DNA from 3 places in the Serratia proteamaculans genome. Region 2 is predicted to be linked to each of the others. Evidence: predicted binding sites of a transcription regulator. Region 2 holds the regulator's gene; each other region holds the start of a gene.
What was found. The regulator PurR, encoded in region 2, represses purine synthesis genes. The targets are predictions, from matches to a motif close to CANGCAAACGTTTGCNTG.

Region 1 (7,567 bases), 1.8 Mb from region 2:
AAGGCGCTGCCGCACGTGCAGGTGGTGACCGGTGGTGAAAGGGTTAACGGCCCTGGCTACTATTTCCAGCCGACGCTGTTGGCGGGGGCTCGGCAGGAAGATGAAATCGTCCAGCGTGAAGTGTTCGGCCCGGTGGTGACCGTCACGCCGTTCGACGACGAAGCACAGGTACTGGCCTGGGCCAACGAGTCTGACTACGGGCTGGCATCTTCCCTGTGGACGCGCGACGTGGGCCGGGCACACCGTCTGAGCGCCCGTTTGCAGTATGGTTGTACCTGGGTGAATACCCATTTCATGTTGGTCAGTGAGATGCCGCACGGTGGCCAAAAGCTGTCCGGTTACGGCAAGGATATGTCGATGTACGGCCTGGAAGATTACACCGCTATCCGCCACGTGATGTTTAAACATTGATTCATCAGGTTTTATCTGCAAAATAACGCGGCTTTTAAGCAGGCTGGTACTTGCTTGATAATAATATTCCCCTATGAATTTCAAGTTACAGCTAGGCGGCCAGCTTGCTCATCCCCAGGAGCTTACTTAAGTAAGTGACTGGGGTGAGCAAGTGCAGGTAACAACGCTGTAGCTTGAAATACGACGGGGATAAAAACTGAAGGAAGCCAATTATGGGTATCACCAGACGCGATTTTCTTAATGGGGTAGCGATCACCATCGCCGCCGGGTTAACGCCGATGCAGATCCTGCGCGCATCGCCGCAAACCGCCAATCAAACCCTCTATTACCCACCGACGCTGACCGGGCTGCGGGGCAACCATCCCGGTTCGTTTGAGCATGCGCATCAATTGGGACGTGACGGCAAGGCCTTCGATTTTGCCAGCATCCCAGCCACGGAAGAGTTCGATCTGGTGGTGGTCGGTGCCGGAATCAGCGGGCTGGCGGCCGCCTGCTTCTGGCAGCAAATGAAGGGGCCGCAGCAGCGTATTTTGCTGATCGATAACCACGATGACTTCGGTGGTCACGCCAAGCGCAATGAGTTCAGCAGTGAGAACGGCACCATCCTCGGCTATGGCGGCAGCGAATCGCTGCAGTCGCCGCGTTCCAACTTCAGTCCGGTGGCGATGGGGCTACTGCAAAAGCTGGGCGTCAGCATCGACAACCTGGAAAAGGCTTTCGATAAAACCTTCTACCCGGATCTGAACCTGAGCCGTGGCGTCTATTTCGATCGCAAAAACTTCGGCGTCGACAAAGTGGTGAACGGGGATCCGGGCCGCATGGTGGCGGATGATATCCCCCATGACCGCCTCAACGGCCGTTCCTATGAAGCCTTTATCGGTGATTTCCCACTGCCGGAAAGCGATCGTCAGGCGCTGATTGTGCTGCACACCGTGGATAAAGATTATCTGCCGGAGATGAACCAGGAACAGAAAAGCGAATGGCTCGACAAACACAACTATACCGAGTTCCTGCGTGACAAGGTTGGCCTGAGCGAAATGGCGATCCGCTATTTCCAACAAACCACCAGTGATTTCCAGGCGGTGGGTATCGACGCCACCTCTTGCAGCGATGCGCGTATCTGCGATCTTCCCGGCCTGAACGGCATGAACCTGCCGCCGCTGGATGAAGAGTCGCAGGCGGATCTCGACGATCCTTACGTGTTCCATTTCCCGGACGGCAACGCCACGCTGACGCGCTTAATGGTGCGCCATTTGATCCCGGCAGTCTCACCGGGTGGCAAAGACATGAATGACATCGTGCTGGCGAAGTTCGACTACAGCCAGCTTGACCGGGCGGAGTCACCGGTAAAACTGCGGTTGAACAGCACCGGGCTGCACGCGGCCAATGTCGGCGACAAGGTCGAGGTGACCTATATGACCGGCGAGAAGATGACCAAGGTGCGTGCCGGACAGGTCGTGATGGCTGGGTACAACATGATGATCCCGTATCTGGTGCCGGAAATGTCAACTGAGCAGCAACAGGCGCTGAAACAGAACGTCAAGTCGCCGCTGGTGTACAGCAAAGTGGTGATCCGCAACTGGCAGTCGTTTATTAAACTGGGCGTGCATGAAGTTTACTCGCCGACGGCGCCTTATTGCCGTGTGAAGCTGGATTATCCGGTGAGCATGGGCGGCTATCAACACCCGCGGGATCCGAACCAGCCGATTGGCCTGCACATGGTGTATGTGCCGACGCTGGCGGGCAGTGGGCTGAGCCCGCGCGAACAGTCGCGCAAGGGTCGCGCCTTGCTGTTGGGGACGCCGTTTGAAGTGCATGAGCAGATGATCCGCGAACAGTTGCAGGGCATGCTCGGCTCTGCCGGTTTCGATCATCAGCGTGATATCGAGGCGATCACCGTTAACCGCTGGTCGCACGGCTATTCTTACTTCCTCAACGGGCTGTTTGACGATGAGGACGAGGCGAAGAAAATCATAGAGACGGCACGCCAGCCGATCGGCAAAATTGTGATTGCCAACTCGGATTCAGACTGGAGTCCGTACGCCAATTCGGCGATCGACCAGGCATGGCGCGCGGTAAATGAACTGGCCTTCGGCCATGTTGCCGCCAAGGAGGGAGCATGAGCATGCGTTCACTGTATTTACTGACCTTACTGGCAGCGGGCGGTTCGGCCCAGGCGATGTCGGCCGGGGAATACGTGGCCAAGGCCGGTGACTGCACCGCCTGCCATACCGCACCGGGCGGTGCTCTGTTTGCCGGTGGCATGAAGTTCCCGACCCCGCTGGGCAATATTTACGCTACCAATATTACGCCGGATAAGCAGCAGGGCATCGGGGCTTATTCCTTTGACGAGTTTGACCGTGCGATGCGCCAGGGGATCGCCAAAGATGGCCATCGGCTGTATCCGGCGATGCCGTACACCTCTTACGCCAAAATGAATGCGGAAGATATGCGCGCGCTGTACGACTACCTGATGAAGGAGGTCCCGGCGCAGAATACGGCTAACCGTGCCAGTGATATCAGTTGGCCACTGTCGATGCGTTGGCCGCTGGCAATATGGAACCAGTTGTTCCATGAGGATACGCCTTACCAGCCGGACGCGGGTCAGAGTGCTGAATGGAATCGCGGGGCTTATTTGGTGCAGGGGGCGGGGCACTGCGGCAGTTGCCATACGCCGCGTGGTTGGGCGATGCAGGAGAAAGGGCTGGACAGCAAAGAGCCGGCCTTCCTGAGTGGTGCCGAACTGGACGGGTGGTACGCTTCCGGATTACGCGGGCTGCAACAGGACGAGGTCGTGGCCTTGCTGAAAACCGGACGTAGTCAACATGCGGCGGTCGCAGGGCCGATGGGTGAGGTGGTTAGCCACAGTACGCAATATCTGACCGATGGCGATCTGAATGCCATTGCGACCTATCTGCACAGCCTGGCGGCGGAAAAACCGCAGGCGGACAAAGCCGTGGCAATGACCACCGGCAATTCGCAGGCAGGGCAAGCCACCTATGCCATGTATTGCTCAACCTGCCATGGCAATAAGGGCGAGGGCAGCGACAACACCATTCCGGCACTGGCGGGTAACGCAACGGTCACGGCGGAAAACCCGTTAACTGCGCTGCGCGTGGTGCTGGAAGGGGCGCATACGCCAATCACCCAACATGCCACGGCAATCGCCATGCCGGGTTACGCCTGGACGTTGAACGATCAACAGGCCGCCGATCTGATGAGTTATTTACGGGGAAGCTGGGGCAACCAGGCGGCACCGGTTACGGCGCAGCAGGTTCAAGAGACACGTAAGCTGGCGGAGAAATAACAGAAGGGCGCGGGTTGAGCTGTTTATTAGATAGAGATACTCGGGCCTAGCGCACCGAGGGGCGCTCCGGCAGCTAAAGCTGCTACGACCCCTTCGGCACGCTCTCCCTAATAACGAGCATTATCAGCCATCTGAGGGCGCGGCACCAGGTCGCGCCCCTTTTAATTACAGAACCTTATGCGGGCCGAAGCATTCGTAGTGGATGCGTTCGGCTTCTACACCCATCTCCAGCAACTGCTTGCCCACATGCTGCATAAACGGCACCGGCCCACAGAAGTAGTAATGCATCTGCGGCGTGCTGAGCGTTTCGCGCAGAGCACTGAGGTTCATCAGGCCACGGCTCTGGTAGTCACGGCCTTCCACATCATTGACGCCCGGTTGGTTGTACCAGACGTGGCGGCTCAGGTTTGGCATGCGGTCGGCGATGTTTGCCACTTCATCGGCAAAGGCGTGAACGCTGCCGTTTTCCGCTGCGTGCAACCAGTGTACGTCCGCAGGGTGCTGGTTATCGTGCAAGGTATTGAGCATGCCGAGCATTGGCGTTTGGCCGACACCGGCGGAGATCAGCGCCACCGGGGTTTCCGGCTGTGCTTCGAGGAAGAAATCCCCGTGCGGCGGAGCGAGATAAATCACGTCGCCTTCTTTGGCTTGCTGATGCAGGAAGTTCGATACCTTACCCTGATCTTCACGTTTTACCGCAATGCGATAGTATTCGCCATTCGGTGAGGTGGTCAGTGAGTATTGGCGAATTTCCTGGTTTTCCATGCTGTCGTGCTTGATGTAGACCGCCAGGTATTGACCCGGTTTGAAGTCGATCACCTTGCCACCGTCAACCGGTGCCAACACGAAGCTGCAAATCACCTCGCTCTGTGGCTGTTTTTTGACGATGCGGAATGCGCGCAGGTCACGCCAGCCACCATCGGCCGTTTCGCTGGCCTGATAAATCTGGCCTTCGCGCTGGATAAATACATCCGCCAACACGCCGTAAGCCTTACCCCAGGCATCCAGCACTTCCTGGCCCGGACTGAACATTTCATCCAGGGTAGCCAGCAGATGACCGCCAACAATCTGGTATTGGTCCGGCCGAATATTCAGGCTGGTGTGCTTCTGAGCAATACGTTCTACCGCCGGCAGCAACGCCGCCAGATTTTCGATATTCGCGGCATAGGCACAGATCGCGTCGAACAGCGCCTGACGCTGATCGCCATTGCGCTGGTTGTTCATATTGAACACATCTTTTAACTCAGGATTGTGCTCGAACATGCGATCGTAGAAATGGGCAGTCAGTTTCGGCCCGGTAGCGGCCAGCAGGGGAATGGTAGATTTTACGGTGGCGATGGTTTGGCTATCCAGCATGGTAGCGCTCCTTGGTCGATCATTATTGGAATATTTAAATGATGCATTTTAAATGCATCTTTAGGTTTTAACGCATCCTAACGGTTTCTGCCTTGGCTGTAAATACCCCTGTTTTTGTTGCGGGGTCGTTAAGCGACGATCTTGCTCACAGAACATGAAAAAACCGCATGCTCAGTATGAGTAAAAGTCCGTTGTCGAATGGGGTGGTTTATCGGATCAAAGCCTTGCTGCGCCTAATGCCAATCGTTTGCGTAAAAACCTCTGTCAAGGCCTATCCTCAGTGGGGCGAAACAGTTTACACTGTGGGCCAGAACCCAACCGGGTAGTTATTTGGTGATTTTTTAGTTAGCCGATTTAAGTCAGGAGAAGCCGGATGTTAAAGCGTGAAATGAACATTGCTGATTACGATGCCGAACTGTGGCGTGCAATGGAGCAAGAAGTGGTGCGTCAGGAAGAGCACATTGAGCTGATTGCATCTGAGAACTACACCAGCCCGCGCGTAATGCAGGCTCAGGGTTCCCAGTTGACCAACAAATACGCTGAAGGTTATCCGGGCAAGCGTTATTACGGCGGCTGCGAATATGTGGATATCGTTGAGCAACTGGCAATCGACCGTGCCAAAGAGCTGTTCGGTGCTGATTACGCCAACGTTCAGCCACACTCCGGTTCCCAGGCGAACTTCGCCGTTTATACCGCGCTGCTGCAGCCGGGCGATACCATTCTGGGGATGAACCTGGCGCACGGTGGCCACCTGACCCACGGTTCTCCGGTTAACCTGTCCGGCAAACTGTATAACGTGGTGCCTTACGGCATCGACGAAAAAGGTCAAATCGACTACGAAGATCTGGCTAAACAGGCACAGACTCATAAACCAAAAATGATCATCGGCGGCTTCTCTGCCTTCTCCGGTATCGTTGATTGGGCAAAAATGCGTGAAATCGCCGACAGCATCGGCGCCTACCTGTTTGTTGACATGGCGCACGTTGCGGGCCTGATTGCCGCCGGCGTTTATCCGAACCCGGTCCCTCACGCGCATATCGTGACCACCACCACCCACAAAACCCTGGCGGGTCCGCGCGGCGGCCTGATCCTGGCGAAAGGCGGTGATGAAGATCTGTATAAAAAGCTGAACTCCGCCGTGTTCCCTGGTGGTCAGGGCGGCCCGCTGATGCACGTGATCGCCGGTAAAGCGGTGGCGCTGAAAGAAGCGATGGAGCCTGAGTTCAAGATTTACCAGCAGCAAGTGGCCGATAACGCCAAAGCTATGGTGGAAGTGGTTCTGCAACGCGGCTACAAAGTGGTTTCCGGTGGCACCCATAACCACCTGTTCCTGCTGGACCTGGTTGACAAGAACCTGACCGGTAAAGAAGCTGACGCAGCCCTGGGCCGTGCCAACATCACCGTGAACAAAAACAGCGTGCCAAACGATCCCAAGAGCCCGTTCGTCACCTCCGGTGTGCGTATCGGTACTCCGGCTGTGACTCGCCGCGGCTTTAAAGAAGCTGATGTGCGTGAACTGGCCGGCTGGATCTGTGATGTGTTGGACAACATCAATGATGAAGCCACCATCGAACGCACCAAGAAGAAAGTACTGGATATCTGCGCCCGCCTGCCGGTTTACGCATAATTCCGCTTTCTCGCTAAAAAACGCTCAGGCGTCATGCCGGTCACTTAGGTGACCGGTTTTTTTTTACCTGCTGTCGACGGTGGTAGATCCAACGTCGTATATATGTTTCCGTCATTAATATTAGTTATTAATATATTTAATAACAACAGGCTGTGATATTTATCGCCTTTTAATTAATTGCATTGTGCTGAGGGCGTGTTATGTGATGTGCGTCTATATGATTGTTATTTACTCTCATGGTATACCTTAATAAAGGACGATTATTATACTATGGAGTGTCGTATGACGCAGGTTATTCATTTTGCTCTCTCTTGTCTGTTAGTAACGGTAATGGCATTGCTGGTGAGCCATAACCGAAAGTTAATTAAGGTTCGTTATATTATCCAGCTGCTGGTGATAGAAGTCTTACTCGCCTGGCTATTTCTCCGTTCTGATATTGGCACCGGCTTTACCGCACAGGTTTCTACGGTGTTCAATGGGTTGATGCTGTTTGCCGGCGAAGGCACCGATTTCTTATTTGGTGGAATGCGAGCGCAAGGGTTGGCATTCTTCTTCCTTAATGTGTTATGCCCGATTATTTTTATTTCTGCATTGATCGGTATTATTCAGCATATCAATCTATTGCCGATTATTATTAGGGTGGTGGGGACGGTATTGTCCAAAGTCAACGGTATGGGCAAGCTGGAATCTTTTAATGCCGTCAGTGCATTATTGCTTGGGCAGTCGGAGAACTTTATCGTCTATAAAGATGTGCTGGGCAAGATGTCTGAAAACCGTATCTACACCATGGCGGCTACTGCAATGTCAACCGTCTCGGTGTTTATGGTCGGCGCCTATATCAATATGGTTGATGCCCGATATGTCGT
Region 2 (7,567 bases):
ATCAAGAAAAATGAATTGGAAAGCGGCGACCTGGTGTTCTTCCGGATTAACAACCGCGGCGTGGCAGACCATGTTGGGGTTTATCTGGGCAACGGTAAATTCATTCAGTCACCGCGTACCGGTGAAGAAATCCGCATCAGCCAGCTCGACAACGATTACTGGCAAAACCACTACATTGGCGCACGTCGGGTAGTGACACCGAAAACCATTCGATAATTGCCTTTGCGGCTGGCCCTGCCAGCCGCTCTCCCCTGAGCGTTTCCCCAAACTCTCGATGCTGCAACTAATCCTTTGCCATTCCCCCTGTATTTCAGCGCGAAAATTGCTAAGCTAAATACCCACAATAAAAGCAGGTCAATCTGTTGTTGGTTGTTCTGATTCAGGTTGGCACTGTAAAAGGAGAAAGCAATGTCGTTTGAACTGCCCGCATTACCCTATGAAAAAAATGCCCTCGAGCCGCACATTTCCGCAGAAACCCTGGAATACCACTATGGCAAGCACCACAACGCCTACGTGGTTAACCTGAACAATCTGTTGAAAGGCAGCAAGTTTGAAGGACTATCGCTGGAAGCGATCATTAAGGCCTCAGACGGCGGCATCTTCAACAATGCTGCACAGGTGTGGAACCACAGCTTCTATTGGCATTGTTTGTCGCCACAAGGCGGCGGTGAGCCTCAGGGCAAACTGGCAACGGCGATCAATCAGGCTTTTGGTTCTTTCGCTGCCTTCAGGGAACAATTTAGCGATGCCGCAGTGAAAAACTTTGGCGCAGGCTGGACCTGGCTGGTGAAAAAGCCGGATGGTTCACTGGCTATTGTTAACACCTCGAACGCGGCTACACCGTTGACCGGTGAAGATAAACCGCTGCTGACCGTCGACGTTTGGGAACACGCCTACTACATCGATTACCGCAATGCGCGGCCGGCCTACCTGGAAAACTTCTGGGCGCTGGTTAACTGGGCATTTGTGGAGAAAAACCTGGCGTAAAGCTGAGGGAAAGAGCAATCAGGCGCAGCGGGCTGCGCCTGTTTTACTTAAGGGGATCAGTTCAAAGCAGCGGTGAAGCTGAAAGCAATAATCACGGCCAGCGCACAGACGGTGGTGAACAGTGACATTTTCAGATCGGTATCCATTACAACTCCTTTTCAGATTGGGTTTCCCAAGGGTAAAAGGCACACAATTAATGCGTCAAACCATTTTCACACAGTTAGCCAATAAAATCTTGTTATCATTTCCCGGTTTATTATATCGATTACCTCTTCCCCTTTTGTTCAATATGGGACAAAATTCGCAGTTCACAACTGTGTACCGGCAAAATGCCCCTCCTGACCAAGCGCTGACGACTTCAACACACTAAAAACTCAGTTTTCGCTTCTTTGGAGAAGGATCTACGCAGGCAAACGATTAACATCACACTTACATGCTGCAACATGTGAGTTCAGGAGTCATTCTTTACATGGCAACGATTAAAGATGTGGCCAAACGCGCTGGCGTTTCCACCACCACCGTTTCGCACGTCATCAATAAGACTCGTTTCGTCGCCGAAGAGACAAAAACGGCCGTGGCTGCCGCGATTAAAGAGCTGCACTATTCACCCAGCGCCGTGGCGCGTAGCCTGAAGGTCAATCACACCAAATCGATTGGTTTGCTGGCGACCTCCAGCGAAGCCCCCTACTTTGCCGAAGTGATCGAGGCGGTGGAAAACAGTTGCTACAGCAAAGGCTATACGCTGATCCTGTGTAACTCGCACAACAATCTGGACAAACAGCGTGCCTATCTGGCGATGTTGGCACAAAAACGCGTCGATGGTCTGCTGGTCATGTGTTCGGAATACCCGGACCAATTGCTCGGCATGCTGGAAGACTATCGCAACATCCCAATGATGGTGATGGACTGGGGTACCGCGCGCGGTGATTTTACCGATACCATTATCGATAATGCCTTCGAAGGTGGCTATTTGGCCGGGCGTTATCTGATCGAGCGCGGCCACCGTGATATCGGCGCCATTCCGGGTCAGTTGGCGCGTAATACCGGTGGCGGCCGCCATCAGGGCTTTTTAAAGGCCATGGAAGAAGCCAATATCGAAGTTCGCGACGAATGGATTGTCCAGGGTGACTTTGAGCCAGAATCCGGCTACAAGGCCATGCACCAGATATTGTCGCAGAAGCATCGCCCGACCGCGGTATTCTGCGGTGGCGATATCATGGCGATGGGTGCGATCTGCGCCGCCGATGAACTTGGGCTGCGCGTACCGCAGGACATCTCGGTGATTGGCTACGATAACGTACGTAACGCCCGCTATTTCACCCCGGCGCTGACCACCATTCATCAACCGAAAGAGCGTTTGGGTGAGATGGCATTCACCATGTTGCTGGACCGTATCATCAGCAAGCGCGAAGAGTCGCAGGTGATTGAAGTGCATCCCAAGCTGGTTGAGCGCCGCTCGGTCGCTGACGGCCCTTTCATCGATTACCGCCGCTAGTCGTTAGCGCCGGAAGCCTCTGCGGTTTCCGGCGTCACTTCGCTTAACCATTCCTGATTCAAGGTTTCACTGTCCCCCAGGTAGTCCAACAGCCAGGCCATCGCCGGTGATGGCGTATTCTGCTGCCAGGTCAGGCAACAAGGGCTGGCCGGAAACGGCTGTTGCAACTGCAACGCCACCAGTTCCCCGCGCTGCACCAACGGCAATGCCTGATGCGCAGGCATCATGCCGACGCACAGGCCTGCACACAGGCAATCCAACGCCGAGGCCCAGTCCGGCGCCACCAACCGCCGTTGGTTGTCCAGCGTCCAGGTGACTCGTTTGGGCAGGTTGCGTGAGGTATCTTCCAGACACAGCGATGGGAAAGGCCGAAGCTGATCGTCGTTCAGCAGCCCTTCCAGCGCCGCCAGCGGATGCTGCGGGCTGACCACGCACAACCAGCGCATATCCCCCATATCGCGAAAAGCATACCCGCCGCCGACCGGCACTGCCCGCGTCGCCCCAATCGCCATATCGGCACGCCCATCCACCAGCGCATCCCACACACCGTTAAACACCTCCGGTTGCACCATCAGTTCAACGTCGGGGAAATGGCGGTAAAAATCCAGCACCAGTTGGCGACAGCGCTGAGGTTTAACAATGATGTCCACGGCAATTTTCAACTGGCCACGCCAGCCGTTAGCCACCTGCTGACACTGTCGACGGGTGTCGAGCATTTTTTTGATGACAATGCGCGCATCCTGAACAAACAACACGCCGGCCGGGGTCAGCTCCACGTCGCGATGACGGCGCTCAAACAGCGGTACCGCCAGCCATTGCTCCAGTTGTCGCACGGTATAACTTATCGCCGAGGGTACACGGTGCAATTCCTGCGCCGCTGCGCTGAAGCTGCCGGTGCGGGCGACCGCGTCTACTACATCGAGTGAATATTCAGACCACATAACCTTGCCTTCAATTTTTTTAACAGCACCTCGCAAATATTACCGTTTCACAAGCAGAGATCCAGCCGGATACACTTGCCGGCGCTAAAAACCTGCGACATTAAAATATTAACGAGAAATACCATGCGAAATTCCTTTGGTTTTATGTTCTACCTTGCCGGCCTGAGTATGCTGGGTTATCTGGCCACCGACATGTACTTGCCCGCCTTTGGCGTGATGCAGCAAGACCTGCAGATTTCCGCCGGGGCGATCAGTGCCAGCCTCAGTATCTTCCTGGCCGGCTTTGCCTTTGCTCAACTGCTCTGGGGCCCACTGTCCGATCACCTCGGCCGTAAACCGGTGTTGCTGATTGGCCTGGCGCTGTTTGCCCTGGGTTGCCTCGGTATGCTGTGGGTACAGAATGCCGTTCAACTGTGGTCACTGCGTTTTATCCAGGCGATTGGCGTGTGTTCTGCCGCCGTCACCTGGCAAGCCCTGGTGATTGACCGTTACCGTGAAGGCAAGGCTAACCGAGTCTTCGCCACCATTATGCCACTGGTCGCACTTTCGCCTGCACTGGCCCCCCTGGTCGGTGCCTGGTTGTTGAACCACATGGGCTGGCGTGCCATTTTCGCCGTGCTGCTGGGCATCACGGTGATTTTGTTGCTGCCAACGCTGCTGTTGAAAGAAAGCGCCAAGGCCGAGCCTTCTGCCGAGAAGAAAAACACCCTGACCTTCTTGCAACTGCTTAAGTCCCCGGCCTTCAGCGGCAACGTCACCATCTTTGCCGCCTGCTCCGCCGGCTTCTTCGCCTGGCTGACCGGTTCACCCTTTATTCTTGGTGATATGGGCTACAGCCCAAATGATATCGGCCTGAGCTATGTGCCGCAGACCCTGGCATTCTTATTAGGGGGTTACGGCTGTCGCACCGCGTTAAATCGCATGAATGGCAACACCTTGCTACCGTGGCTACTGGTAGCTTATGGCATCAGTATGGTGGCGTTATATCTGGTTGCCACGCTGACCGAGCCAACGCTCACCACGCTGCTGATCCCGTTCTGCGTGATGGCGCTGGTCAACGGTGCCACCTACCCAATCGTAGTGGCAAATGCGTTAACCCCGTTCCCGGAAGGCACCGGCAAAGCCGCAGCCTTGCAAAACACCCTGCAGTTGGGCCTGTGTTTTGTCGCCAGTATGCTGGTGTCGGCTTTTATCGGCCAACCGCTGTTGGCAACGGTAACGGTGATGGTTTCTACGGTGGTGTTGGCCGCATTGGGCTATATGCTGCAACGGGGAAAAGTGATCGATGATCAGCAGGCTGCAAGGCAGGAACATGCTAACTCTGCGTCATAATTGTATGCATTAATAATCACTTAAAGAATATTTTTGCCGAGTGCGATTTACAGTTGAGTAAGCGCCTCGGCAAGCCTATACTCAAAACGACCTTTTAAAATAACACTTTTATAATTTCTTTATCACAAATTGCTGTTGTGTACGCGTATGGCGTCACACTTTTTTAAGGATTGTCTTTCCCGCGTTTCTTGCGCAGGAACCTTCTTAAAATTTTCCTCTGTTCATAGTCGGATATCAGACGCCACGGGACTTTTTACCGTAGGTAAACGTATGCACCCGCAGAATTTGTCTAAGCTATTTTTTGGCGGGTCATAAGTCAGAAGAAGGTGATGGAGAAGCTATGAGTTCATCGTGTATAGAAGATCTGAGCATTCAGGATAACCAATGGTATCGCATCGCCCATGAAATGCTCAGCATGGCCGGTATTGAAGTTAACGGCTCGCGCCCATTCGATATTCAGGTTAAAAATCCCGATTTTTTTAAACGCGTGCTGCAGGAAGGCTCCCTTGGCTTGGGCGAAAGCTATATGGACGGCTGGTGGGAATGTGAACGGCTGGATATATTCTTTCAACACGTAGTCCGTGCCGGTCTGGAAAAGAAACTCCCCCGCCATCTAAAAGATACCCTGCGTATTGCCGCCGCGCGACTCACCAATTTGCAATCGAAGAAACGCGCCTGGATAGTCGGTAAAGAACATTACGATCTGGGAAACGATCTGTTTACGCAGATGCTCGACCCTTATATGCAATATTCTTGCGCTTACTGGAAAGAAGCCACCACGCTGGAAGAAGCGCAAGAAGCCAAGCTGCGGATGATTTGCGACAAACTGCAGCTGCAGCCGGGCATGAACTTGCTGGATATTGGCTGTGGCTGGGGCGGGCTTTCTGCCTATGCGGCGAAAAATTACGGTGTTTCGGTAGTGGGCGTAACTATTTCTGCCGAACAGCAAAAACTGGCACAGGAAAACTGCGCCGGGCTGGACGTCGAAATCCGCTTGCAAGACTACCGCGATTTAGACCTGCAGTTTGACCGTATTGTTTCTGTCGGCATGTTCGAGCACGTTGGTCCGAAAAACTACCCCACCTACTTCAAAGTGGTGGAGCGTAATTTAAAACCGGACGGCCTGTTCCTGCTGCACACCATTGGCTCGAATCGGACAGATATGAATGTTGACCCGTGGATCAATAAATATATCTTCCCGAATGGCTGTCTGCCGTCGATCTCACATATTGCCCAGGCCAGTGAGGGGCGTTTTGTGATGGAAGATTGGCATAATATTGGCGCCGATTATGATCGCACCCTGATGGCCTGGTACGAACGCTTCAAACAGGCTTGGCCACAACTCGCCCAACGTTATTCGGATCGTTTCGAACGCATGTTCAGCTATTATCTGAACGCCTGCGCCGGAGCGTTTCGCGCACGTGATATTCAGCTTTGGCAGGTGGTATTCAGCCCGAAAGGCGTTGATGGCGGTATTCGCGTCACGCGTTAATAATCACTCAGCATAAAGAACCCCGGCTAGCTTGCACTAACCGGGGTTCTTTTTATGCATTGATCAGCGCGGGTATATTAGCCGCAATACACGCGAATGATCTTATCATCGCTATCGCCGAGGAAATTCAGACGACTCAGATTGAAGTCCATCGTGACCGCAGAGTTATACGGAATCGCGCGCACTTGCGATTCAATCTGCACGCCTTCCAGCGCTGACATCGGTTTACCGACATAGCTCTGATATTGCGCCGCACCGCAGGTGTCATTCTCTGCATCTACCGCCGGGTTGGCAGTACCCTGTTCCGGCGAGCTGCTACAAGCACTCAGCGCCAACAGCGCCGTTAACATCAACGTTTTCCCATAAAACTTCACGCGATTGCTCCTCTGTAGTTTGTCGTTCTTCAGATCTTCTGCGCCAGCGCACTCGCCGCCGCCATTGCCGCTTCACGGCTCGCCAACACCCGCTCAACGGTGTCTACCACCGCCTGCGTTTGTGGATCGATCTCAATATTCACCTTATCACCCAGGCGTTTTTTGCCCAGTGTGGTGCGCTCCAACGTTTCCGGGATCAAATGCACGCAAAACCGGTTATTCACCACCTCACCGATGGTCAGACTAATACCATCGATGCCAATGAAGCCTTTGTGCAGAACGTATTTCATCAGTTCCGCGTCCGGCATGCGCAGCCACACCTGACGATTATTCTCAGAGGTATAAATCTTGGCAACCTCTGCGGTGCAGATAATATGGCCGGACATCAGGTGGCCGCCAATTTCATCATTAAACTTGGCCGCTCTTTCGATATTGACCACGTCCCCCAACGCCAGCTCGCCGAGGTTGGTCAGGCGCAGCGTTTCTTTGATCAAATCAAAGCTGACGCGGTTGCCCTCAACCGCTGTGACGGTCAGGCAGCAGCCATTATGAGAGACCGATGCGCCAAGCTCGAGCCCAGGCAGCAGTTCAGTGGGCATGTCGATGACGTGAGTGCGGAAGTTGGATTTTTCATCAATGGCAACCAGCGGCGCGGTGCCCTGTACGATACCCGTGAACATGTGAGCCTCTTCTTTCTGAAAATGTTTAAAGCGCTTGAGGCAGTTTGCCCCAGTTGGCGAGGAAAACCAAACCTCGGGCGACAAAAAATCTGCGCCTGCGCATTTAATAACTATTTCATCACAGCATTTGCTTAACCACGCCGAGCGGGTACAATCTTTTTGACAAAATTCCGCTATTTTTAATTGTTGTCCTTTCGCGACGACCCATCCCTCCATCATAAATAAATAGAAAAGGTGTATGCGTGCAGAAGTACTTAATTGAAGCG
Region 3 (7,567 bases), 2.1 Mb from region 2:
TCTATCGGTCAGAAGGCGCTTTCCTCGCTGAATATTATCCATGTCGCTGCGCCGCACCTGGAGCAGCTCAATCTGGAAGTGGGGGAGACGGTCAACTTCTCCAGCCGCGAAGACGACCACGTCATTTTGATCTACAAGCTGGAGCCGACTACCGGCATGATGCGCACCCGTGCCTATATCGGCCAGCATATGCCGCTGTACTGCTCGGCGATGGGCAAGATTTTTATGGCCTACGGCAACAGCGATTATCCCGATCGCTACTGGCAAACCCATCAGCATGAGATCCAGACATTAACGCGCAATACCATCACCGAGCTGCCGAAGATGTATGAAGAGCTGGCCGATATCCGCCTGCGCGGCATGGCGATGGATCGCGAAGAGAATGAGCTGGGAGTGTCCTGCGTGGCGGCGCCGGTGTTTGATATTCAGCAACGGGTGCCCTATGCGGTGTCGGTTTCGCTACCGACTGCCAAGCTGCAGCAGATTGGCGTCAAAGCCCTGATTAAGCCGGTGCTGGCGACCGCGCAGCGCATTTCTCAGGAGCTGGGGTTTGTTACTCCGGCCTGATTATTAGCATTGCTGATAGTTGATTAGAAATATCAATTTCACCTAATAATTTTTTCCTCCTATGATGCGCGTATTGACCGATACGCGCCGCTGCCCGGCGCTTTGTTCTCTGTGAGGAATACCATGTTAGCTGTCTTTTTACAGGGCTTTGCCCTGAGTGCCGCGATGATCCTGCCGCTGGGCCCGCAAAATGTTTTTGTCATGAATCAGGGCATTCGGCGTCAGTACCACCTGATGGTCGCGTCGCTGTGTGCGTTGAGTGATATCGTGCTGATCTGCGGGGGGATTTTCGGTGGCAGTGCCTTGCTGAGTCGTTCGCCGCTGTTGCTGGCGTTGGTAACCTGGGGCGGCGTCGCCTTTTTGCTGTGGTACGGCTGGGGGGCGTTTCGCACCGCCTTCAGTCGGCAACTGGCACTGGCAACCGCTGAGGAACTGAAGCAGAGCCGCTGGCGGCTGGTGGTCACCATGCTGGCGGTGACCTGGCTGAATCCGCACGTCTATCTCGACACCTTTGTGGTGCTGGGCAGCCTGGGCGGCCAACTGACGCCGGATGTTCGTTCCTGGTTTGCGTTGGGTGCGGTGAGCGCTTCCATCGTTTGGTTCTTCGCGCTGGCGCTGTTGGCTTCCTGGCTGGCACCCTGGCTGAACACCCGAATGGCGCAGCGCATCATCAATACGCTGGTCGGCGTGGTGATGTGGGGCATCGCTTTGCAGTTGGCCTGGCAGGGGGCAGGTTTATAAGAATTTGTCACTAATCCGAATTCAAAAGCCCGCGCGATATGCTACGTTTGATGCCAAGGAACCGGCTGTTCTCAGCAGAGAAAGGCCGGTAAATCAGTTACAGCCTGTCATCAAGGAGACACTGTGAAGCTTAAAGCATTGGCTATGGCCGCAATGGTTGGATTAGGGACGTTACCTCTGGCGCTGCAAGCGGCAGAAGTGCCGGAAGGGCCACACGTGGTGACCTCGGGCACATCCAGCGTTGACGCGACGCCTGATATCGCCACCCTGGCGATCGAGGTCAGCGTCTCTTCCAAAGACGCCGCACAGGCGAAAAAGCAGGTTGATGAGCGCGTAGCGCAATATTTTGATTTCCTGCAGAAAAATAACATTGAGAGGAAAGACATCAGCGCCGCCAACCTGCGCACCCAGCCGGAATATGACTACCTGAAAACCGGTGAGTCGGTGCTGAAAGGCTACCGTGCGGTACGTCAGGTGCAGGTGACGCTGCGTCAGTTGGATAAGTTGAACGAGCTGCTGGACGGCGCGTTGAAATCCGGCCTGAATGAGATCCGCGCCGTTGAGCTGGGCGTGGCGAAACCGGACGTTTACCGTGAGCAGGCGCGTCAGAAAGCCATCGAGAACGCCACTCAGCAGGCGGCTTCATTGGCGAAAGGCTTTAACGCCAAGCTGGGGCCGGTTTACAGCATTCGTTATCACGTTGCCAACTACCAGCCGATGCCGGTAGCACGCATGTATAAATCGGCGGGTGCAGCGGCGGAAAGCGACGCGGCGCAAACCTACGAACAGCAAAGCATTCACTTTGACGATCAGGTGGATGTGGTATTTGAGTTGCAGCGCAACGCGGCGCAATAATATACCCGTCATACTTGAAGCTGCATCTGTGTTGGCTGCAGGCAGTCACCCCAGTTACTTACTTGAGTAAGCTCCTGGGGACTCCTGCCTTGGCCGCCTTGATGCAACTCCAATTATTTAGGGTATAAGATGGGTCTTTCAGACTACTGATAAAGCCCGTTATTAGGGAGAGCGCACCCTCGGTGCGCTAGGCCCGGGTATCTCGGGCTTAAAAACAACCTGAACAGCAACCTTTTCTATTTAATCCTGGCGCAGAACCTGGCGACCATGCTCGAGCAGGGCATCGGTCACTTTACGCATCATGCGGCTCTCTGGCGCGAAGCGGTGCCAGAACAGCATGCGGCGCTGGAACAGGCCTGGCGTCAGATCGATCAGTTCGCCCGAGTCCAACTCTTTCTCAATCTGCAGATGCGGGATCATACAGCAGGTGGTGCCCTGACGCGCCAACTGCACGAAGGCTTCCGATGAGTTGACGATATGGCAGGGCACGCTACCCGGCGACAGATCAAAGTTCTGCTGCAGGAAAGCCTGGTGCATGTCGTCGAGATGGTCGAATGCCACCGCCGGCGCTTTCAGCAGCGCGGAGCGCGTAACCCCGTTCGGGAAGTAGCGCTCGGCAAAACCTTTCGAGGCGACAAACAGATAATCCAGCGCGCCCAGTTGGTCCACCAGACAGCTTGGCAGCGGCTGCGGCTGGATACTCACCGCACCCACCACTTCACCGCGGCGCAGGCGTTCCTGAGTCCGGGTCTCGTCTTCTACCTGCAGGTTCAGACGGATCGGAGAATCGGTCAGCACCGGCTTCAGCGCCGGCAGCAGCCAGGTTGCCAGGCTGTCGGCGTTAACCGCCAGCGACAGCAGCAGCGGCGTATCAATGCCGGTGTCGTTGCCCAGCCACTCTTCTTCCAGCAATTCCACCTGGTGCAGCAGCGCCAGCAGCTTCTGGCCCTGTTCGGTCGGACGTGGCGGCACGGTACGTACCAGCAGCGGTTGGCCAAACAGGTTTTCCAACTGCTTGATGCGCTGGGATACTGCCGATTGTGTGATGCAAAGTTTTTGCGCGGCGCGCTCAAAGCCACGCTCACGGATCACCGCGTCCAGCGCTTGTAGCGTTCGATAGTCTGGGCGTTTCATCGGAAAGATATCCCTTAAAGTAAATTGATACTGGCACTATGCCACATCTCTGGTGTTTTACAGGTGGAAAATCACCGGGCCATCTTGCCGCGGCGCGCCTAAAAATGCGGCTCAGGGTGAAGAAGTGTGATCCTGCCTAAGTGAAAAATAGCGATTTACCCTATAATACGCACACGTTTTCGTACAGAGGCAATGGACATATTATGACGCAGGATGAACTGAAAAAAGCGGTTGGCTGGGCAGCGCTGGATTACGTGACCCCGGGCACCATCGTCGGGGTGGGTACCGGCTCGACCGCCGCCCACTTTATTGACGCGCTCGGCTCGATCAAACACCAGATCGAAGGGGCGGTGTCCAGCTCCGACGCCTCCACTGCCAAGCTGAAAAGCCTCGGTATCCACGTGTTCGACAGCAACGAAGTGGATTCGCTGGATATTTATGTCGACGGCGCGGATGAAATCAACCGCCAGATGCAGATGATCAAAGGCGGCGGCGCTGCGCTGACGCGTGAAAAAATCATTGCCGCCATCGCGCGCAAGTTTATCTGTATTGTCGACTCCACCAAGCAGGTCGACGTGCTGGGTAAATTCCCGCTGCCGGTAGAAGTGATCCCAATGGCGCGCTCCTACGTGGCGCGTGAGCTGGTGAAGCTGGGCGGACTGCCGGAGTATCGTCAGAATGTCCTGACCGATAACGGCAACGTGATCCTGGATGTGCATAATCTCAGCATTCTCGATGCCATTGCGCTGGAAAATAAAATCAATGGCATCGCCGGTGTAGTGACCGTGGGGCTGTTTGCCAACCGTGGCGCCGACGTGGCGCTGGTCGGCACGCCTGATGGCGTGAAGGTCATCGGATAATGTAGAACCCTCTACAGGTATGCGGTCTTGGATCCCACCGGGCCGCATAATTCACTGGTTAAAATATCTTTTATTAAAAGCGCTAAATTTGGTGACATATGTCACATTACGAGCGATAGCTCCACGAAGCTTCTGCCTATTTCTTTCCCTATGGCATTTTCTGCCAGAAACCAGCAACAACGCTGAGCCTTGTCCTGACGGGCGGGCAATCGTTTGTATTGCCGCCTGCGTTATTTTTGTTATGTTGGATGCGTGCTGTTTCACAACAGCCGCTTCTGAAGTCTGAACATAGGGTCGGGTAAATGGCAAAAGTATCATTGGAGAAAGACAGGATTAAATTCCTGTTGGTGGAAGGGGTTCATCAGAGCACGGTAGATAATCTGCTGGCAGCCGGATATACCAACATTGAATATCACAAAGGTGCGTTAGACACCGAATCGCTTAAGGCATCGATCCGCGATGCTCACTTCGTCGGCATCCGATCGCGTACGCATCTGTCCGAAGAAGTTTTCGCCGCTGCAGAAAAGCTGGTGGCGGTAGGGTGTTTCTGTATCGGTACTAACCAGGTTGATCTGAAGGCGGCGACCAAGCGCGGCGTTCCGGTGTTTAACGCACCTTTCTCTAATACCCGATCCGTGGCCGAAATGGTGCTGGGCGAGTTGCTGCTGATGTTGCGCGGCATTCCGTCCGCCAACGCCAAGGCACACCGCGGTGAATGGCAGAAACTGGCCGTGGGCTCGTTTGAGGCGCGCGGTAAGAAGCTGGGGATTATCGGCTACGGCCATATCGGCACCCAGTTGGGTATCCTGGCCGAAGGCCTGGGCATGAAAGTGTTCTTCTACGATATCGAGAACAAGCTGCCGTTGGGCAATGCCCAACAGGTACGCCACCTGTCCGATTTGCTCAACATGAGCGACGTAGTGACGCTGCACGTGCCGGAAACCCTGTCGACCAAGAATATGATGGGTGCAGAAGAGCTGGCGTTGATGAAGCCGGGCTCAATTCTGATCAACGCCTCGCGCGGTACCGTGGTGGATATTCCTGAACTGTGCAAAGTATTGGCCAGCAAGCATTTGGCCGGTGCGGCGATCGACGTCTTCCCGGAAGAACCTGCGACCAACAGTGAGCCGTTCAACTCACCGTTGTGCGAGTTCGACAACGTGATCCTGACCCCACACATTGGCGGTTCGACTCAGGAAGCGCAGGAGAACATCGGTGACGAAGTGGCCGGTAAGCTGGCGAAATACTCCGACAACGGTTCGACCCTGTCGGCGGTTAACTTCCCGGAAGTGTCATTGCCAGCGCATGGCCCTAATGCCAGCCGTCTGCTGCACATCCATGAAAACCGTCCTGGCGTACTGACGCAGATTAACCAGATCTTCGCTGAAGAAGGGGTGAACATCGCCGCGCAGTACCTGCAAACCGGTCCGGAAATCGGCTACGTGGTGATCGACATCGAAGCTGAAACTGAACGTGCCGACGCGGCACTGCAACGTATGAAGGCGATTGCCGGCACTATCCGTGCTCGCTTGCTGCTCTGATTGAACGCGTTGTAACAACCAAGGCCGGATTTATCCGGCCTTTTGCTATTCGGCTATCCGCCATACCCAATTCTGCGATGGGGTAACGATCTCCGGCAGCGGGATATCCCAATGTTCCACCGGCAGCTGTTCCACCTGCTGGCAGTCATGTGCCAACCCGATCGGGTAGGGGCCGAGATGATGCCAGTTTTGCAGAGTGCGATCGTAAAAACCGCCACCCATCCCCAAACGCTGGCCCGTACTGTCAAACGCCACCAGTGGCGTCAGCACCACGTCGAGTGAGCCGATCGGCAAGACGTTGCGCACATCGAGCTGTGGCTCAAGGATATTGAAGCGGTTGTTAACCAGAGGCGTTTCCGGGGTATAGCGCAGGAACAGCAGATTGCCGGGGCTAAACGGGTGCAACACCGGCAGATAAACCTGTTTGCCTTGCTGCCATAACCGTTCAATCAGCGGACGGGTATCGAGCTCGCCATCGAACGACAAAAACACCGCAATGCTTTGTGCCGCCTGGATGCGCGAATGTGCAGCGATGCGTTCAGCCGTCTGCAGGGCGAAATTATTTTGTTGTTCGGGTGTTAGGGCGCGTCGAAGTTGACGGATTTGGTTTCGGATGTTTTGCCGCTGTTGGGCATACTGGGCTTGAAAAGACATAGTCAGCACACTTACCGCTGAGGAAGGGGAATCTCCGAGATGCCGTCGCAGGCTGTAACCCTTGAACCCATGGTTCAAGGTGAACGTGCTGTCGCAATCTTAAGGCTTCTCGGCGGGCCGAGCATGCACACCGATCGCGGATCATCACATTCTGTTGGTACTAATTATCGGCTCAGGGGACTGGCCCGCTGGCGAACATCTCAGAGAAATTTTTTACTCATTGCCAAAATCCAGGATTTCAGCAACTTAAGTTATTCGAATTGTGCATCCTGACGTTCAGAGATGCGACCCTGTTCAAGCAAAGCCTGTTCAATGGTCTGTTGTAGCATGCGAATGCGTTGTTCCATATTGGACGCATAATCACGGGTTTTCAACCGTTCTTGAGCAAGTTCGTGACAAACATTCAATGCTGCGATGAAAACGAGCTGCTCAGTATTTGTGACTCTAGTGCGAACTTTAAGATCTTGCAACCGTTCGTTAAGATCGACCGCTGCCATGTTCAACGCATCTTGTTGTTCTGGCGGGCAATTGACTCTTAAAGAGCGACCAAAAATTTGAATATCTACCGGTTGTGCAGACATGCCACCTTCCTGCCTAAATTTCGCGCCAGCCCCAGTCTACCCTTACCGGGCCACCAAAGCGGGCGCCACTATATATACCTCGGTACCAAGATACAACCCCTTTTTCAGTACCTGGTTGTAATCTACCGCGACAGACATTACCAGTCAAAAAAGGGTTTCAAAATGCGTATTTAGCTTCATTTTGTTCCCTTCCGGTACTGTGTGAATTCTGACGCATCACGATTATAACTAGCCACTGAGGTGTCGTGCTTATCTGGCACAGCGACGGACCTTGGTGGTAGCATAACACGAACTTATCCTGCCAACGATGACGAATGCGCATGTCTATACAGAATACATTTCCAAGTTACCAATCTTTGACCCTTGCCCTTAACCAGCAAGCGGTGGCGTTGACCGCAGCAGAAATGCACGGCCTGATCAGTGGCCTGTTGTGCGGTGGCAGCCGTGACGCCGGCTGGCAATCACTGGTCTATGATCTGACTAATGAAGGCGTGGCCTTCCCGCAGGCGCTAAGCTTGCCGCTTCAGCAACTTCATGAAATTACGCGTGAAACGCTGGAAGACGACGATTTCATGTTCCAACTGATGATGCCGGAAGGCGAAACGGTCAGCGTGTTTGATCGCGCCGACGCGTT

Region 1: a site for PurR is predicted at 5,311-5,328, ahead of glyA (serine hydroxymethyltransferase). Genes of this name have one in related genera too.
Region 3: a site for PurR is predicted at 4,360-4,377, ahead of serA (phosphoglycerate dehydrogenase). Genes of this name have one in related genera too.

Annotation. Positions count from the first base shown of each region.
Region 1 is NZ_OX461105.1:4,127,446-4,135,012, reverse strand. It holds gene patD (aminobutyraldehyde dehydrogenase) at 1-411, shown strand, start outside; gene QOT07_RS19220 (NAD(P)-binding protein) at 624-2,534, shown strand; gene QOT07_RS19215 (cytochrome c) at 2,531-3,718, shown strand; gene hmpA (NO-inducible flavohemoprotein) at 3,884-5,074, opposite strand; gene glyA (serine hydroxymethyltransferase) at 5,448-6,701, shown strand; gene QOT07_RS19200 (NupC/NupG family nucleoside CNT transporter) at 6,984-7,567, shown strand, end outside.
Region 2 is NZ_OX461105.1:2,373,283-2,380,849, reverse strand. It holds gene QOT07_RS11220 (C40 family peptidase) at 1-216, shown strand, start outside; gene sodB (superoxide dismutase [Fe]) at 409-987, shown strand; gene cydH (cytochrome bd-I oxidase subunit CydH) at 1,044-1,133, opposite strand; gene purR (HTH-type transcriptional repressor PurR) at 1,457-2,482, shown strand; gene punR (DNA-binding transcriptional activator PunR) at 2,479-3,423, opposite strand; gene punC (purine nucleoside transporter PunC) at 3,547-4,755, shown strand; gene cfa (cyclopropane fatty acyl phospholipid synthase) at 5,096-6,247, shown strand; gene QOT07_RS11185 (I78 family peptidase inhibitor) at 6,325-6,621, opposite strand; gene QOT07_RS11180 (riboflavin synthase subunit alpha) at 6,651-7,301, opposite strand; gene QOT07_RS11175 (MATE family efflux transporter) at 7,544-7,567, shown strand, end outside.
Region 3 is NZ_OX461105.1:4,425,754-4,433,320, reverse strand. It holds gene QOT07_RS20635 (IclR family transcriptional regulator) at 1-567, shown strand, start outside; gene argO (arginine exporter ArgO) at 691-1,308, shown strand; gene QOT07_RS20625 (oxidative stress defense protein) at 1,432-2,163, shown strand; gene QOT07_RS20620 (LysR family transcriptional regulator ArgP) at 2,404-3,297, opposite strand; gene rpiA (ribose-5-phosphate isomerase RpiA) at 3,501-4,157, shown strand; gene serA (phosphoglycerate dehydrogenase) at 4,460-5,698, shown strand; gene QOT07_RS20605 (5-formyltetrahydrofolate cyclo-ligase) at 5,744-6,352, opposite strand; RNA gene ssrS (6S RNA) at 6,380-6,562, opposite strand; gene zapA (cell division protein ZapA) at 6,604-6,933, opposite strand; gene QOT07_RS20590 (YecA/YgfB family protein) at 7,254-7,567, shown strand, end outside.